Regions from separate parts of the Paenibacillus filicis genome, predicted to be linked through region 3. Evidence: riboswitches for the same ligand, from Rfam matches in the RefSeq annotation. Region 3 holds a riboswitch; each other region holds the start of a gene.
The links. Region 3 has a riboswitch for cyclic di-GMP ahead of WMW72_RS00495 (hypothetical protein). Riboswitches for the same ligand answer to the same signal wherever they lie in the genome.

Region 1 (5,812 bases), on a different contig from region 3:
CGCACTGCAGCCTAAGCCGAAACAAGAAGAAAGAAGAGGGAAACGGGATGAATAACTTCAAAAGCCCTACCGTTGCTTTTTTACTGTCGTTGATTCCCGGATTTGGACATTTGTATATAGGCCGCACGTTGAGAGGGTTGATATTCGGCGTCGTATTCGGTGGAGCTTTCTTACTATCCCTGCTTTTGGGGTTCTCGCGCGAGATCGAGTATGGACTGGTCGTTGCGGCCTTCGGCTTCCTGGTCTGGCTAGTTAATATCTTCGATGTGGTACGATCGTTGAATCGCTTGTCTTCGCCATATCCGGGGTACGGAGATCCGGCTTCATGGAACCGGGGATACGGCCCTTCAGGCCCTCCGTATACAGATGAGCATGTAACTGGGCGGGAGAGACCAAGTGGTCCAGGGGGGCCTTACGAGCCCTATAGAACACCTCAGGGCGAATACTACCCTCCTTATCCTGGCAAAGACCGTTATTTCACGATCTTCCTCTCTTTTCTGCCCGGGCTTGGACATTTTCATCTTGGCTTGATGCAGCGGGGCTTGGCCTTTCTGGCCTTATTCTTCGGTCTTGGGATAATCACGGCATTTCTGACGGCCACTACCAGCAGGGGAGGCTTCATGCTGCTCCTGGGGGCGCTGCCGATCATCTGGCTGTACAGCATGTTCGACTGCGTACAGCAGCTCAACAAGAGTGCCAGAGGGGAACGGCTGGTCGATCAGACGTTCTTCGAGGACTTCCAGCAGGGAAGGGAATCCGGCAAGAAGAATAAGACGCTTGCACTGGTGCTTTCGATATTCCCCGGTGCAGGGCACATGTACCTGGGCCTGCAAAAACGCGGGCTGCAGTTTATGGCTGCCTTCCTGTTCAGCGTGTATTTTCTGGATGCGCTTCGCCTAACTTTGTTTCTCTTTTTTATCCCGATTCTATGGTTTTACAGCTTCTTCGATGCGCTGCAGCAGATCTCCCGTTCCGGCCGGGAGCCGCTGGAGGATGTTCCGCTGGTAGAGTGGCTGGCCAAGAGACAGCGCTGGGTCGGATATGGGTTGCTTGTGCTTGGCGGTTACTATCTGATCGATCAATTCTTAATGAGCGCGCTTCAGCTGTGGCTGTCACGAGAGGCCCTTCACCGGGTGATCAACTGGTATCATAATTATTTTCAAACCTTCGTGGTTGCTGCACTGTTGATCGGAGGAGGCTTTTTCCTTCTGAGAAAGGCACAGAAGAAATAAGGGGAGATATAGAAAAACCCGGGATGCGGACAAACGCCGCATCTCGGGTTTTTTTGTTCTTCTGGCTGTCAGGGTAACTGTGGCTCCGTCATGCTTTCCCCCGCAGCTTGCGGAAAAATTGGGTGAGCATACTGGAGCATTCCTCCTGAAGCACATTCGGAATAACCTCGACCCTGTGATTGAAACGCTCTTCTTGCAGCAGGTTCATCAAGGTGCCGGCGCACCCGGCCTTGGGGTCTGTCGTCCCGTAGACGACGAGCGGTATCCGGGATTGGACAATGGCTCCTGCACACATCGGACAAGGCTCCAGGGTCACATAGAGCGTACACTCCAGCAGCCGCCAGGCATCCAGATGCTGACTGGCCTCTCTGATCGCCAGGAGCTCTGCATGTCCCAGCGGATCCTTGGCGGTTTCCCGCACATTGTGGCCCCTGCCTATGATTTCCCCGTTACGTACGATGACGGCTCCGATCGGCACCTCAAGCAGCGCCTCTGCCTTGCGTGCTTCCTCCATAGCGGCCCGCATAAATCGTTGATGAATCTCAATGCCTTCCAACACGGCCACCTCTTTACAAGGAATTCATAAAATCGAACAAATATTCGTTACACACAAGCTGTGGATAAGGTTGTGGATAATTAATGTGATATACTTATCCATTGTAGATAAAATGGGCAATTCAAGCAAGAATCTTTGGGTTTTGAAAAGTTATCCACATATCTGAGGATTTGTTAATAATTTCTGTACAGAAAATAAAGTTGCCAGCCAGTTGGCAACTTTATATAATAAGGGTAATAGACTAGGTATAAATACCCAACACCTAGTAACGGTTCGTAATCACAAAGTCTATATCATTCGTTTGTTTCTGGCAAACCTGTCGAAAGGCAGGGACGCAAAGCTTAGGGTCTAAGGTCCTCCCCAACCAGGAGGCTACGATAGCCTGGCCGCCGAATGTACGTACCGTACCTCCCGGTGAACAGGCTGTCATCTCGGCATACGAAAGACGGCTTTTTTGCGTTGTCTGCGAGCAATGAAAAGGGAGGGACGGTGCAGCTATGTCCAAAGCCGCCAATAACGGAAAGCTTTCCTATGAGTTCATGCAAGATGCATACCGCAGCACCAGCGGCATTCTGCTGAACAGCCGTACCGTCGTCGAGAAGAAGGAGTTTGTTTCAACGGGAATACTTACTTATGCCGAAGGGGATATTGTCGAGATTGAGATGTCGGACTACAAGGCGTTCGATCTGGGCGATGTTGTCAAACTGACGGTATATTCGCCCGGAGGGGTCTATACGTTCCACTCCACTGTGGTTGCCAAGGATCACGGGGCGCTCATGGTCATTAATCCTCCGCAAAATCAGAAACGATTTGCCGAGAAGCGTGAAAATCCCCGGGTTGCCGTGGAGCATAACGGGCAATTGCTGGCAATTCGGCACGAGGACGGGAAAGAGCAGGAGCTTGAGGAAGAGCTGTCGCTGGATATCCGGAATGTGAGTGTGAGCGGAGTCGGATTTATCCTGCAATCGAATCTGAAGCTGGATACGATGACAACGGCTGAGGTTAAGCTGGACCTTGGCTTTGAGGTATCCTGTCAGCTGCAAATCATCCGGTCGGAGCCTGGCGAGTCAGGCGTTTATTATGGAGCCCGCTATATGGATATGCCGTTTGAGAAGGCTAACTCCCTGCGAGCGTTTGTATTGAAGAAGCAGGTCGAACAGCACTTCAGCTCGAAGGAGTCTACTAGGTCGAGACGGTTTTTTAAATAGCATGAACCTACGGCCAACAAACAAGTGCCTTCTTTCTCCAGAAAGAGGGTATTTGCTATGGGGAGGATGACACAGCGGCTGGTTTTAGGATATAATATAATGTCAGGAATGAAATATCGTGTTTGAGTCTATTAAGGAGTTGTCCATACATGGGTCTTTCTTGTGGAATCGTCGGTTTGCCTAACGTCGGCAAGTCTACGCTGTTCAACGCTATTACGCAGGCTGGCGCGGAGTCCGCCAATTATCCGTTTTGTACGATAGATCCGAATGTAGGTATTGTCGAGGTGCCAGATGAGCGCCTGGGCAAGCTGGCCGACATTGTTCAGCCGAAGAGCATTGTTCCGACGGCTTTTGAATTCGTGGACATTGCTGGGCTGGTCAAAGGCGCAAGCCAGGGAGAAGGGCTCGGGAACAAGTTCCTCGCCCATATCCGCGAGGTCGATGCGATCGTTCAAGTGGTGCGCTGCTTCCAGGACGAGAACATCACGCACGTATCGGGCAAGGTAGATCCGATCAGCGACATCGAGACGATTAATCTCGAGCTGATCCTAGCTGACGTGGATTCGGTAGAGAAACGCATCGACCGCTCCCGCAAAAACATGAAGGGCGGCGACAAGAAGTACGCCCAGGAAGTGGAGTGTCTGGAGAGGATCAAAGAAGCGCTCTACAACGACAAGCCGGCGCGCAGCGTCGAGCTGAATGATGATGAGAAGCTGCTGATCCGTGATCTGCATCTGCTGACGATGAAGCCGGTGCTGTATGCGGCCAATGTAAGCGAAGCGGAAGTAGCTGACGCGGAAGGTAATCCTTATGTGCAGAAGGTGCGCGAATATGCAGCACTGGAAGGCGCAGAGGTAGTGCCGATCAGTGCGAAGGTAGAATCGGAAATCGCCGAGCTGGAAGGCGAAGATAAGCAGATGTTCCTCGATGAGCTGGGTCTGACGGAGTCGGGCTTGAACCGCTTGATCCGTGGTGCTTACAAGCTGCTTGGGTTGTATACGTATTTTACGGCCGGCGTGCAGGAGGTTCGCGCCTGGACGATCCGCAAGGGGATGAAGGCTCCTCAGGCGGCAGGGGTTATTCATACGGACTTCGAGCGCGGCTTTATCCGGGCGGAGGTTGTCGGTTATGAGGCTCTTACCGGTTCCGGCTCTATGAATGCGGCCAAGGAAAAGGGCCTGATGAGACTTGAAGGCAAGGAGTACGTTGTACAAGACGGCGACGTCATGCATTTCCGTTTCAACGTTTAGCCGGGCAGGCAGCCGCTTGTGCAGCGATGGTGGGGTAGAGGAGACAAGTCGGTCGCTTGATTCGATAAACGTGAGAAACGAAAGGATGGATGACATATGTTGGACCGGTTACAAGCATTGGCTGACCGTTATGAGAAGCTGAGCGAGCTTCTGTGCGACCCCGACGTTGCGGGAGATTCCAAGAAGCTTCGGGAGTATTCGAAGGAACAGTCTGATCTGCAGGAAACGTACGATACGTTCATAGAATATAAGAGCGTGATGGAGCAGTATGAGGCTGCCCGCGCGATGCTGAACGAAAAGCTGGACGACGAGATGAAGGACCTTGTGAAGATGGAGCTCGATGAGCTGTCGGAGCGCAAGGAAACGCTAGAAGAGCGTATCAAGGTGCTGATGATGCCGAAGGATCCGAACGATGACAAGAACGTTATCGTGGAAATCCGCGGCGCAGCCGGCGGTGACGAGGCAGCGTTATTCGCCGCGGATCTGTACCGGATGTACACCAAGTTTGCGGATACGCAGGGCTGGCGCACGGAAGTGCTGGACGTGAATATGAACGATCTCGGCGGCTTCAAGGAGATCATCTTCATGGTCAACGGCAAGGGTGCGTACAGCAAGCTGAAGTTCGAGAGCGGTGCGCATCGCGTGCAGCGTATTCCGGCGACGGAATCGGGCGGGCGTATTCATACCTCTACCTCGACGGTAGGCGTCATGCCGGAGATGGAAGAGTTCGATATCGAGATCCATGATAACGATATTCGGGTCGATACGTTCTGCTCCAGCGGCGCGGGCGGTCAATCGGTTAATACAACGAAGTCCGCCGTGCGTGTTACGCATGTGCCGACGGGCATCGTGGCGACTTGCCAAGACGGCAAATCGCAGAACTCCAACAAGGAGAAGGCGCTTCAGGTGCTTCGTGCCCGGATCTTCGATAAGATGCAGCAGGAAGAGATGGAGAAGTATGGCGCTGAGCGTAAGAGCAAGGTCGGCACGGGTGATCGTTCCGAGCGGATCCGCACGTACAACTATCCGCAAAGCCGTGTAACGGATCACCGGATCGGCTTGACGCTGCACCGTCTGGATGCGGTGCTTAACGGCGATATGGCCGAGATTGTCTCGGCGCTGACGATCGCGTCGCAGACCGATCAGATGGAAAAGGGAGAATATGCAGGTGCCTGAGCGTGAAGGACGGCGCATGACGATAAGAGAAGCCTACGCAGAGGCTTCTTCTTTTTTGCAGCGGAGCGGGATCATGGAGCCTGAGAGTAACACGGAGCGGCTTCTCGAGCATGTGCTGGGCGAGACGCGAAGCGGGATGCTGATGCGGTGGGCGGAGCCGTTCCCAGCTCAACTGGATGACATATGGCAAGAGCTGCTCGCACGGAAGGCGGCAGGCGAGCCGGTGCAGTATATCATAGGCGAGCAGGAGTTCTATGGCCTCCCGTTCCAGGTGGGGCCAGCCGTTCTCATCCCGCGACCGGAAACGGAGCTGCTTGTGGAGGAGGTCGTCCGGCTGGGGAGCATGTTATGGCCAGCCGGGCGCTCTGCATCGGGAGACGGGAAGGTTGG
Region 2 (5,812 bases), 330 kb from region 3:
CATCCTGAAACTTCACTCCTTTGCGCAGCTGGAACGTCCATTCCTTGCCGTCCTTGGAATGGGTCCAGCTTTCCGCTAATTGGGGAACGATGTCCAGCTTGTCGTTAAACGTAACGAGCCGGTCAAAGATTTGATACGTCACCAGAGAGGAAATGGAATCCGAAGCATTCTGCGGATCCAGGCTTGTTGCATCTCCGGTCAAAGCAATGGTCAGAGGCTTGGCCTTCACGGCCTCTGCCGCTTTCCCTGAAGCGGGAGACGACGAAGGAGTGGATGCGGCATTTGGAGAGCTGCAGGCGGATAAAAGCAAGGACATGGCGAGCGCGATCTGGCCGGCCATGCTCCATCGAAGTTTTCTATTCATATGAAATCCTCCCTTGTCTATGTACAACACAGTAGCGTGATTAGGTTTACTTCAATCTGGTTATAGGTCGTAGCCCAATTCCTTCCTGCGGATAGCTTCTTTGGCCTGTTTGTCCAGCGCCACGCTCCCGATGTCATGGGCATCTCTTGGGTTAATGACGAATATCCCATCATCATCGCCCACGATCAAATCACCGGGATGAATGCTTACCCCGCCGATGCTAACCGTCGTGTTCACTTCCCCCTCCAGCTGCAGAGAACGGGTCGTTAATGCGCTGATTCCCTTCGCAAATACCGGAAATCCGACCTTCTCAATGGCGCGAACATCCGTTACGCAGCCCGAAATCACAGCGCCGGCAACCTGCTTGCTTATCGCTGCGTAGGTGATAAACTCACCCCAGCAAGCCCGATCTTCATCCCCGGACATATCCACGACGATCACATCATGAGGCTGGGCAAGCTCTAAAGCATGACGTATAGCCGTCGAATCGATATGAGGAATGCGTACCGTCAGAGCATTACCTAGGATGCGGAGGGGTCTTGCCAACGGCTGCAGCCCTTTGACAAATCCGAAGTCAGTCAGATGTCCGATCGTGGACGGGCTAATCTCGCGGTACAAGTCCAGCAATGGCTGTGTGACGCCTTCTACTCTCGGTTGAACGTTAAACATGAGTCTCGCTCCCAACCTTCGCATGGTATAGTTCGGGTCTCAAGTGCACGTGGGACGGAAGCTTCGTCCGAACTTCCTGCACCCGGTCCAGGTCGATGCGGTAAGGAATCAAGGACTCCGTTTCATCCCCTTGCGCCACAGCCACGCCCATCGGGTCTACAATAAGACTTTGTCCAATATAGAAATCATTGACCTGGTTGCACGCGACGACGAAAGCGGTGTTCTCCAGCGCTCGGGTGGTCACCAGATGGAGCCAATGCTTTTCTTTGAGCGGACCCCGGACCCAGCCAGATGGCACGATGATTACATCGGCTCCATGTACCGCTTGGTAGCGGGATATCTCCGGAAATCGCAGCTCATAGCAGACCAGCAGCCCGATCGTGCCGAATGGTGTCTTAACTGGGTGGAACAATGAATCTCCAGGCTTAATACTGACAGATTCCTTGGCCCCGAATGCATCGTATAGATGCGTCTTCCGATATGTGCTCACAATCTCTCCGGCCGCATCCACAATGACTACAGAATTATAAACTCGGTCATCCTGTGGATCCTCGGAGGGCTCTCTCATCCCGAAAATCGTCCAAACGCCGTATTTCCTGGACAACTCCCTCATGCCCGTTACAAAAAGGCCGTCCAGTTTCTCCGCGTCCTGCAGCTTGACCTCTCGTGGCGTCCCTACGGCAAAATAGCTCATAAAAACCTCGGGAAAAACGACAATATCCGCGTGATGGACCCCCACAGCTTCACTTAGTGCTTGTTCCGCCTTGTTCAGGTTAACCTGCTTGTCGTCCGTCGACCCTAGCTGGGCCATAACTAGTTGAAATGACATGATGCTTCCTCCCTATTTAATCCCTCTACGAATAAATATAATTAATTCTATGCGAAATATAGGGATTAATGTCGTAATAGTAACACTGCCGCTTTGAAATAGTCAATAAACGGTAAAATAGATAAATTCAATCAATTGATAGAAAACTTTAATTTAAAGCATTTCTTATTCAGCAGCAGGTTTGACTGGGTTTCCTGGTGTAAGCTCGATCCAAGCAGTACAAAAATACTAATTATACAGGTAGTTAAATTTATGGTAAATTATGTTGCCTTCTTTCTGGGAATATAATATACTTTATCTCGAACTTGGAAAGCGGCAATTTGTCATTTTTTGCCGAAATATAGTTCTCTTGCAAACTAAATAGTCAGGCAAACCTATTGAAAGATAGGGACGCAAAGCTATAGGGACTTCATCCCCCAGGATAAGTCAGCCAGTTGCATGGTCGTAATTGGTGAAGTGTGGGCATTCCGTCCCATGTTCACCTTTTTTTATTATTCGGGTAGACCGTGACTAATAGAGAGGAGAGAGAGCCATGACAGAGAGAAGTCTTGCGACTGTACAGCAGTTATTCCCAAGTGAGGATGGCAACCCGCAGGGGCGCCACATGCTTCTGGAGCTGATCGAACAAATTATCAAAGGGGTGGATGAACTCAAAAATCCCGACGGAGTTAATTTGAAAGGAGATAAATCACGAGCCGGAAACTTCTACAATGATCTCATTCGAAGCAGCTCGATTCCAGCGGATAGCATACCTTTGGAGCAAGTCAATACCGAGCTTTTGAAATTGCTGCATAACCACCCGTATCACACGAAATATTTTTTGACGAATATATTGCCGATGGCGAGCACCCCCGGAATTCTGGGCATGATTGCGGCATTTATGGTAAACGGAAATAATCTATGGGACGTGTACGGGCCTGCCGGAGCTGAAGCGGAAGTGAAAGTCATCAGCATGATGTCCAAGCTCATCGGGTACGATGCACTGAAAAGCGGGGGCTACACGACCTGGGGCGGGCAAGGGGCCGTATTCTCAGGCTTGCGGCTTGCGATAGCTAAAGTTGCTCCCGATGCTTTACGCAAAGGCGTTCCTGATCACTTGTATGCGTTCTGCTCCGACTCGGCCCATTACAGCTTGTTCAAATCGATGGAAGCGTGCGGGATTGGCAGCGACAACCTGATCAAGGTCCGTACGACAACCGATAGCTCCATGGATGTGAACGATTTGCGCCGCAAAATGGAGGAGGTCATCGCACGGGGCGGCATCCCGGTTTACATCGTGGCGACGACAGGAACGACGGATGCGATGGGCATAGACGATGTGGAGCACATCTACGCGGCTTCTGCGGAAGTAGCGCTCAGGTACGGGTTGCGCCGACCGCATATTCATGCGGATTCCGCGCTGGGCGGATTCTTTGCGTTCTTTAACGACTACGATTTTGAAGCCAATCCCCTGGAACTGAAGCCCGATGTGGCACAGGCACTGCATGCCATTGGGAGCAGGATGAGACATTTGCATTATGCGGATTCGCTTTGCTTCGATTTTCAGAAGCTCGGGCAGACTCCATACTTGACAAGCTTATTCCTGGTTAAGGATGCCGCGGACCTTAGGCTCGTCGATTTGCATCCGGATGAAACGCCTTATGTCGGACATCGGGGATATGGAGACTATCATACCGGATACACGCTGGAATGCTCGCGTATGGCCAGCTCCATCAGCATCTACAGCGCTCTGCTGGCGTTCGGCATGCAAGGCTATCAGCGGCTGCTGGCTCAATTGGTCGAGGTGAATCTGGCGTTCCGGGAAGCCCTGATCCGGCAAATTCCTCAGATCGAGATCGCGAATCCCGACAATCCCGGGATCGTTACGCTATTCCGGATTTATCCGGATAGTCGGCCAGGCTTTCAGTCGGAAGTTTCGGGGAGATGCACTCTTCAGGAAATCGATAGAAACAACCGGTTTAACGAGCGGTTGTTTGAAATCCTGGGACGTGGACGCGACCGGATCTTTTTCGGCGATACGAAGAAGCATCTGATGGTGCCGACCGTGGATGGAGGTCCTGTTGCTTTATATGCGACCAAGATTTTCGTCATCTCTCCATATACGGAGACGAGGCATGTTCACGATATTGTTGAGTATTTGAAGGAACACATCGCACAGGTTTATGAAGAATATGCCCAAGCACCTATGACAAGCGGGAGGTAATGAGTTGCTACAGCAAGGTCAGACTACGATAGGGAACAGGTTTCGCGGGCGGATCTCGGTGAAGATAATGAGCAGCATTCTACTATTGGTGCTGCTAATCTGCGCCGTCTTTTCCGTGTCCGAATTTATGATCAGCAAACAGCTGACAGACAAGCTGGAGGATCAATTCGACTTAAGACTCACAACATCGATCCAATCGGTTTCGCAATATTTGACTTCCATTCCAGAGCACGCGTATGAGATTACGGGTAAAAGCCACCCGGCGTATACCAAGATCAAGAAGCAGCTGGAGCAAATCAAGACCGATCATACGCTGGAGAATGTATATATCCTGACAGTAGCCCAAGGCAAAGAGCAGATCCTGATCTTAACCGGCGTGGATGATGATTATGGCTCGGATTATACGTTTTCGCCAGAGATGAAAGCCACGATTCAGGATAACAAACAGATGTTCAGTACGATTTACCAAGATGAATACGGCGTTCATAAATCGATCTTCGTGCCACTCCAAGACGGCAAAGGACAAAATATAGGTCTGGCGGGCATCGATCTTGATGCTTCCATCGTACCGAAAACGAAGCAGGACATGTTCTGGACGACCTTCGTGATCATGGTGATTGTATTGGCCGTGGGCAGCCTGATGGCTTATTTCATCAGCCGCAGTGTGACGAAACCGGTCATCCGCCTGATGAAGGCGACGGAGAAGGTCGCAGCTGGAGATTTGACCGAGCAGGTCTCGATCCGGCGAACGGACGAAATTGGCAAGCTGGCGTACGCTTTTGCCGATATGCGCCAAAATCTGGAGGCGCTGATCCGGCAAATCTCGTCATCGTCTCAGATCATCACGAGTACAAGTGAGCAACTGTACCACTCCTCGGACGAGATGAGCTCAAGCTCCCAACAGGTTGCCGCCTCGATGAACAGTATGAACGAAGGAGTTGCCGAGGTGGTTTCCTCCATTTCTGAGAGCACTTCCTCGATTATCGAGGTGAACGCGGACTTGACAGAGGTCACGACCGAGGTCAGGAAGATGCAGGAGATGGCACACACTGTCGGGACGCAGTCGGCAGACGGACAGCAATTGGTGGAGAAGACGCTGCATCAGATGAACGTCATTCAGCAAGAAATGAAGCAGTCCCAGGAGGCAGCGCTGCAGCTCGGAAGCCGCTCCAAAGAGATCGGGGAAATTATTCATATCATTACAGAGATTGCCCAGCAGACGAACTTGCTCGCGTTGAACGCTTCTATTGAAGCGGCGCGGGTCGGCGAGCAGGGGAAGGGATTTGCCGTAGTGGCGGGCGAAGTCAAGAAGCTGGCCGAGCAGTCGACGAGAGCTACAAGCTCGATCACCGAGCTCATCTCCGGCACACAAAGCGATAGCGAGCTCGTGCTGCAGAGCATCACCGAGGGCTACCAGGCGGTGGAGCAGGGGCAAGTCTGGATCAGTGAAATGTATGAGAATTTCAAGGTTATTTTCAATGGCATTTCCGCTTTCTCCAGCCGGATGGATCATCTGCAGACCGCGCTCGTCAAAGCCGATAGATCGTTCGAAACGATTACCAATTCGATGCAAAAAATTTCGGGCGTCACACAGGAGCAATCGGCCGGGTACGAGGAAGTGGCTGCCGCCATCCAAGAACAAAGCGCGACCATGCAGGAGATCACCACGGCTATACGCAACATGTCCGATATGGCCATTGAGCTGCAGAGCTCCGTTCAGAAGTTTAAGGTTTTGGATTAAGTCATC
Region 3 (5,812 bases):
TCATCCCGGGAACCGTCATCATCGGCATCGGGCAGGCGCTAGTATTCACCACGATGTTTATTGCAGGCAGCACGGGAATCGATCCGAAGGAACAGGGCGTGGCATCCGCGATGATCTCGACCGGCCAACAAATTGGCGGTGCAGTCGGCTTGGCTGTCATTATGGCGATCATTTCCGCCAGTCTCCGTTCAGACGCAACGTTGGAATCGATGGCACCCGCAGATCTCACTCAAGCCATTCAAACGGCTTTCATCATAACCGCCATCGTTACGGCACTGGCTATTCTCGTTTCCTTCGTCACGCTGAGGCAGAAAAAAACGGCTCACGTTGATATCAATATCGGTGCGCCCCATTAATAGCACCATGTAAGTTTCTCCTGTCGCATGGTGACCGTATCACAGATGAACGACAGGTTTCGGTGTGACGGGTTGCTTTCGCCGCGCGGTTTTTATACAATAAGGAGAAACGCCAAGTGGGAGAAGTGACATAACGATGAAATGTAAAATATCGCGCAACGCGGCTAAGGTATTGCTGGCCGAAATCGACAAAGAAGAAAATAAAGAGCTGAAGCTTCGCGTCTATATTACGCACAAGCACGGAGACCATGCCCATTACGGCATGGGGATGGACACGCCTACCGACAATGACGAAGTCGTCACAACGGATAGCGGCATCGAGGTTATTCTGCAGAAGGACGAGCCGATGTTAGATGGCATTCGAGTGGACTATTTCTACGTACCGGAAGAAGGATTTGCAGTTACGAATCCAAGCAAGGGCAATCACGGGGACCATTGATTAGGCCGCGCTAAGAAAGGGATGGCCGCATGGCTAACGATATACGCGTTTGCGACAAGTGCAAGAACATGAGAATGAAGACTACACTGCCCAAGCTGCAGAAGCTGGCCCCCGACGCCGAGATCAAGGTGGGCTGCAAGTCGTATTGCGGACCTTGCACCAGATTTGCGTTCATCTTCGTCAACGGCCGGTATGTGACCGCTCCAACTGAGGATGAGGTCATTAAGAAAGCAAGTAAGTATATAAAATAGAAATATATACCAAATCCCCGAGGCGTAGGCTTTCGGGGATTTTTTTGGCATGCATGTAAAGATAGAAATAGTCTATCGGTAATGGCAGGCATGATGTATAATAAGTCACTGTATGTATTTTACCCTAGGTTAATAAAAGGAGTTTTACCTAATGCTGGAATCGATGTTCCGCAATAGCCGATACCGGATAACACGGTTCTGGCAAGATTACCATCCCATCGTACATGTGCTGCTCGTAGGTACTGTACTGGCGCGCACCGCATCTTCCATGAGCATGCCCTTCCTGGCCATCTATTTATCGCGGGAGTCCGATCTCAGCCCGGTGCTGATCGGGATGATCATAGGTCTGGGTTCGCTCGCGGGAACGTTCGGGGGATTTATCGGAGGGGCGTTGTCGGACCGGCTGGGACGCAAGGTCATCATGATGGTGGCGTTGGTCGGCTGGGTCGTCGTCTTCGGGGGATTTGCAGCCGCCAAGGCCCCGATTGCCTTCATGCTGCTGAATATGCTGAACGGGCTATGCCGCTCCTTGTACGAGCCCGTATCTCAGGCGCTAATGGCGGATGTTACGCCCAAGGAGAAGCGGCTCCGGGTGTTTTCCCTGCGCTATCTGGCGATCAATATCGGGGTAGCGGTGGGCCCGCTTCTCGGCGCTTTCCTGGGTGCCTTCGAGGCATGGCTGCCGTTCCTGATCACCTCCTGCATCTATCTGGCGTACACGGTGATTCTGTATATCCTGCTGAACGTATTCGGGATTACCAAGATCGAAGGGGAGACCCGCACAGGCGCAACCGTAGCCTCAGCCTGGAAGATTATTGCGAGAGACCGAATTTTCCGTTATTACATCGGGGGAGGGATTATTGCCGCTATCGGGTACTCCCAGATGATGGCCACCTTGTCGCAGTATGTGTCCCAGAGTGTAGCAGACGGAGCTATGCTGTTTGCATGGCTGATGAGTCTCAATGCGGTGACAGTTGTCGTGCTGCAAGTGCCGCTGACGCGCTGGTCGGAGAAGCGCGGGCCTCTGACGGCCATCGTGACGGGCGGGGCCATGTTTGCGCTGGGTGATCTGGGATATGCGATCGCAGACAATACGCTGCTGTTCCTGCTGTCGATGTTCGTGTTTACGATCGGAGAAGTTCTAAATTATCCGGCGGCCAATGTGCTGATCGACCGGCTCGCACCTGACGGCATGCGCGGGACTTACTACGGCGCGCAATCATTCTCCAATCTCGGCCATTTTATCGGGCCTGTGCTGGGAGGCTACTTGCTGGCGGAGTGGGGGGGAGGACCTATGTTTGCGACTATCGCAGGAGTTACGCTGGCAGGACTTTATTTATATTGGAAAGGATTTCAATTCCACAAAATAATTCGAAAGTCCTGACATAATTCCTGAAAATAGTCATAAAGAATTATATATACAAAGGTCCTGATCTTTTATTCTTAATAAAGAATGTTGAGCGGTAAAACGATTGAACGTACTCGATAAGGGCAAACCAGGCGAAAGCCTGCGGACGCAAAGCTACAGGGGCTTAGGCGCATGAAGGAAGCGCGATGCCAGCCAGCTACCGAAGGAACGGAGCGATTCCTGAACGATATTCAGAAAGCGACTCCTGTGCCTGAACACGGGGAGTCGTTTTGGCGTAAACAGCAAGGAGGATTAAACCGATGTTGAATCAGGAACGCAGTATTATGAATAAACAAGGCTTTTATACAAAGATCGGTAGCGATTTTATCGGCGTGTTTTTGTCTCAGGAAGGCCCGCGGCTGTTCGTAAACAATGAGGTGTACGACCTGACCGCCCCAAGCTGGGACGTGGAGATGATCCGTGGACGGAGCCGTCAGATGCTGACGTTCTATTGGGAGGGCAAAGTCAAGCTGTCCATCCAATGTGAAGCCGATCAGGATCTGTTCCTTCCGTTGTTCGATTATCTGATGTGCAAGCCGCAAAAGCTGAATCACGCCTGATCCGAATTCTGCATGTCCATCGACCCGTCACTTGCAGAGTCCATTCCGTCTGGGAACAGCCGCTTGCCGGTGGCTGGGTCGTTTTTGTTATTGCAGTGAATGCCGGGGAGCTAATGTATCCTGAGGGAGCAAAGATTATCATTTGTACATCCAAGGATTAGCAAGGACTGTGGCTCGATCATCACTCCAGCGAGCTTAAGCGTACGGACAATCAGGCCGTATTCCAGGGAGACGCTCGGGTCGGCCTAGCGCTGCGTGTGCCGAGGGTAAATAGTGTGCGAATGGAAAATAAGCAAAAAGCCTTCATCGTGACTCCGGAATTCCGGGAGATGAAGGCTTTTTGCGTGGAGTTCCGTAGCTGCTCAGGCTGCTAATAGAACCGAATGCTAGTTGTCGCTGTCTTTGGCTGCTTCCTGCTTCTCTCCGTCTTTGCGCCAGCCGTAAAGGCCGCCCGGTGCGAAGAACTGGAACAGATTGCACTCGATACGCCCGTTGAACAGCTTGCGCTTCTTGTCTGCGTGGCGTCCGACGTAATGCTCAAGCTGCTTGCTCGGACTTAACAGATAGCTCGACCATGTAGGGAGCTGCTTGTACATCTGACCGAACTGGCGCAGCGCCCTCTCGACCTCGCTCTGATCGCCAAGCCGCTCGCCGTAAGGCGGGTTCGTCACGATGCAGCCATATTCGCCGGCAGGCAATGCCTTGGCTACGGGAATCGTCTTGAACGTCAAGTCCTTGGCGAGACCAGCTGACTTGGCTGCGGCGAGCGCAACCTCGACCGCGTCTCCGTCGATATCCGAGCCGCCGATTTGCAGGGGGATATCGTCCTTGACCGAATCATAGGCTTCTTCGCGAGCTTGCTCCCAGAGCTCCTCGCCGATGATCGGCCAGCTCTCCGCATTGAAGCTGCGGCGCAGCCCCGGAGCCAGGTTCCAGCCGATCATCGCGGCTTCGATAGGGATGGTCCCTGAGCCGCAGAACGGATCGTACAAAGGCTGCTGAGGCTGCCAGCGGCTGAGCAGCACCATGGCTGCGGCCATCGTTTCCTTGAGCGGAGCCTCGGTCGCGATCTTACGGTAGCCCCGCTTGTGCAGTCCGGGGCCGGTGGTGTCCAGTGTAATCGTGGCGATATCGTTCAGCAACGACACCTCGATCACGTAGCGACCTCCGGTTTCGCGGAACCACTCTGTGCCGTAGCGCTGCTTCATGCTTTCGACCACGGCTTTCTTGACGATGCCCTGACAAGCGGGGACGCTGGATAGCTGGGATTTATGGGAACGTCCCTCGACCGGGAATTCGCCGTCCTCGGGGATCCAGTCTGCCCACGGAAGCGCCTTGACGCCTTCGAACAGTTCATCGAAGGAGCGCGCTTCGAACTGGGCCATACGGATCAGGACGCGGTCCGATGTGCGCAGCCACAGATTGGAGCGGCAGATCGCCAGCAGGTCGCCTGTGTAGTTGATACGGCCGTTCTCGACAGTGACCTGCTCGTACCCGAGCTCCCGTACTTCCCGTGCTACGACGGCCTCGAGTCCCATCGGCGAGGTTGCTATCAATTGAATAGGTGAAGATGAAGACATAGTCGTTGTTCACTCCGAATTAAACGAGTTGAACGGCCTTACATAAAGCCGTACAATAAACTAGTATAGGCGATTCCTGGTGAATATACAACGACAGGACGCTAGGCAAGGGATGAGAAGGAGCTGGAGCAGATGACGAATGAAGTGTCGCAAGAGCAATACGCGGAGAGCTTGTTTGGACCGGATGAAGTGCTGAATAAAGTAACTGCCTCCATCCTGGAGCAGGGGATTCGGGATATCTCGATCGTCCCGGGGTACGGCCGACTGCTGACGCTGCTGGTGAAGTCCATGCGGGCGGCGGATGCGCTGGAGATCGGGGTGCTCGGCGGCTACAGCGGAGTTTGTCTCGCCCGTGGACTGGACAAGTCCGGCCGGCTCGTATCGCTGGAGCTGAGACCTGAGTATGCAGAGCTGGCCCATGCCAACCTGCGGATGGCGGGATTCGGCGACCAGGTAGAGTACCGGGTCGGAGATGCACAGGATAGTTTACGCCAGCTGGAGGAAGAAGGGCGGAAGTTCGATTTTTTCTTCATCGATGCGGATAAGGGTAATTATCCGAACTATCTGGAATGGGCGCTGAAGCTGGCCCGCCCGGGAGCTCTGATCGTAGGCGACAATACGTTCATGCGCGGCAAGACGACGGATGCTAGCCAACAGGGCAATGCGGTTGCGAGAATGCGAGAGTTCAACGAGCGGATCGCTACCGACCCGCGGCTGGACAGCGTTATGCTGCCCGCTTATGACGGGCTTGCTATCGCTAGAGTGAAGGAAAGCAGCTAGAGAGCGGAAGAAGAGAGCCATAAGCCCCACTGCCCGTAGAAGCCAAGCTTCTGCGGACAGCGGGGCTTTTAGTGTTTGCTGTCATGGATAAGAATTACGTCAGATCCTAAGTCTGGTGCGAATTATATTAAGGAATGGAGCTGGAATCCTCACTGCGTATAGGCGCCAGCGAACGATTGGCCCAAAATGCATTGATCAGCAGCAGCACGCCGGAGAACAGGAATATTTGCTGGAGGGTGATGATACCTGAGACGGCTCCGCCGACGACGGGTCCGAGCATGTTGCCGAGACTTAGCGCGCTGGAGTTGAAGCTGTAAGAGCGGCTTTCCATGCCGGACGGCGTATGCTTGCGGATCAGCGCATTGACCGTCGGGAGCAGCCCGCCGAGGAAGATGCCGAGAAAAAAACGGGCCGCAAACAGCTGCCATACATTGTGCA

Region 1: it holds a riboswitch for cyclic di-GMP, as region 3 does, so the genes downstream of both, WMW72_RS35080 (PilZ domain-containing protein) here and WMW72_RS00495 (hypothetical protein) in region 3, are expected to answer to the same signal.
Region 2: it holds a riboswitch for cyclic di-GMP, as region 3 does, so the genes downstream of both, WMW72_RS02030 (pyridoxal phosphate-dependent decarboxylase family protein) here and WMW72_RS00495 (hypothetical protein) in region 3, are expected to answer to the same signal.

The regions. Positions count from the first base shown of each region.
Region 1 is NZ_JBBPCC010000044.1:9,801-15,612, forward strand. It holds gene WMW72_RS35065 (hypothetical protein) at 1-55, shown strand, start outside; gene WMW72_RS35070 (hypothetical protein) at 48-1,232, shown strand; gene tadA (tRNA adenosine(34) deaminase TadA) at 1,321-1,788, opposite strand; cyclic di-GMP riboswitch class I at 2,088-2,182, shown strand; gene WMW72_RS35080 (PilZ domain-containing protein) at 2,286-2,996, shown strand; gene ychF (redox-regulated ATPase YchF) at 3,146-4,246, shown strand; gene prfA (peptide chain release factor 1) at 4,343-5,422, shown strand; gene prmC (peptide chain release factor N(5)-glutamine methyltransferase) at 5,439-5,812, shown strand, end outside.
Region 2 is NZ_JBBPCC010000001.1:435,488-441,299, reverse strand. It holds gene WMW72_RS02045 (ABC transporter substrate-binding protein) at 1-364, opposite strand, end outside; gene WMW72_RS02040 (RraA family protein) at 425-1,033, opposite strand; gene WMW72_RS02035 (carbon-nitrogen hydrolase family protein) at 1,026-1,862, opposite strand; cyclic di-GMP riboswitch class I at 2,220-2,304, shown strand; gene WMW72_RS02030 (pyridoxal phosphate-dependent decarboxylase family protein) at 2,395-4,065, shown strand; gene WMW72_RS02025 (methyl-accepting chemotaxis protein) at 4,133-5,806, shown strand.
Region 3 is NZ_JBBPCC010000001.1:101,084-106,895, reverse strand. It holds gene WMW72_RS00515 (MFS transporter) at 1-356, shown strand, start outside; gene WMW72_RS00510 (iron-sulfur cluster assembly accessory protein) at 493-795, shown strand; gene WMW72_RS00505 (YuzB family protein) at 825-1,046, shown strand; gene WMW72_RS00500 (MDR family MFS transporter) at 1,198-2,430, shown strand; cyclic di-GMP riboswitch class I at 2,527-2,619, shown strand; gene WMW72_RS00495 (hypothetical protein) at 2,715-3,014, shown strand; gene WMW72_RS00490 (THUMP domain-containing class I SAM-dependent RNA methyltransferase) at 3,401-4,594, opposite strand; gene WMW72_RS00485 (O-methyltransferase) at 4,727-5,374, shown strand; gene WMW72_RS00480 (MFS transporter) at 5,502-5,812, opposite strand, start outside.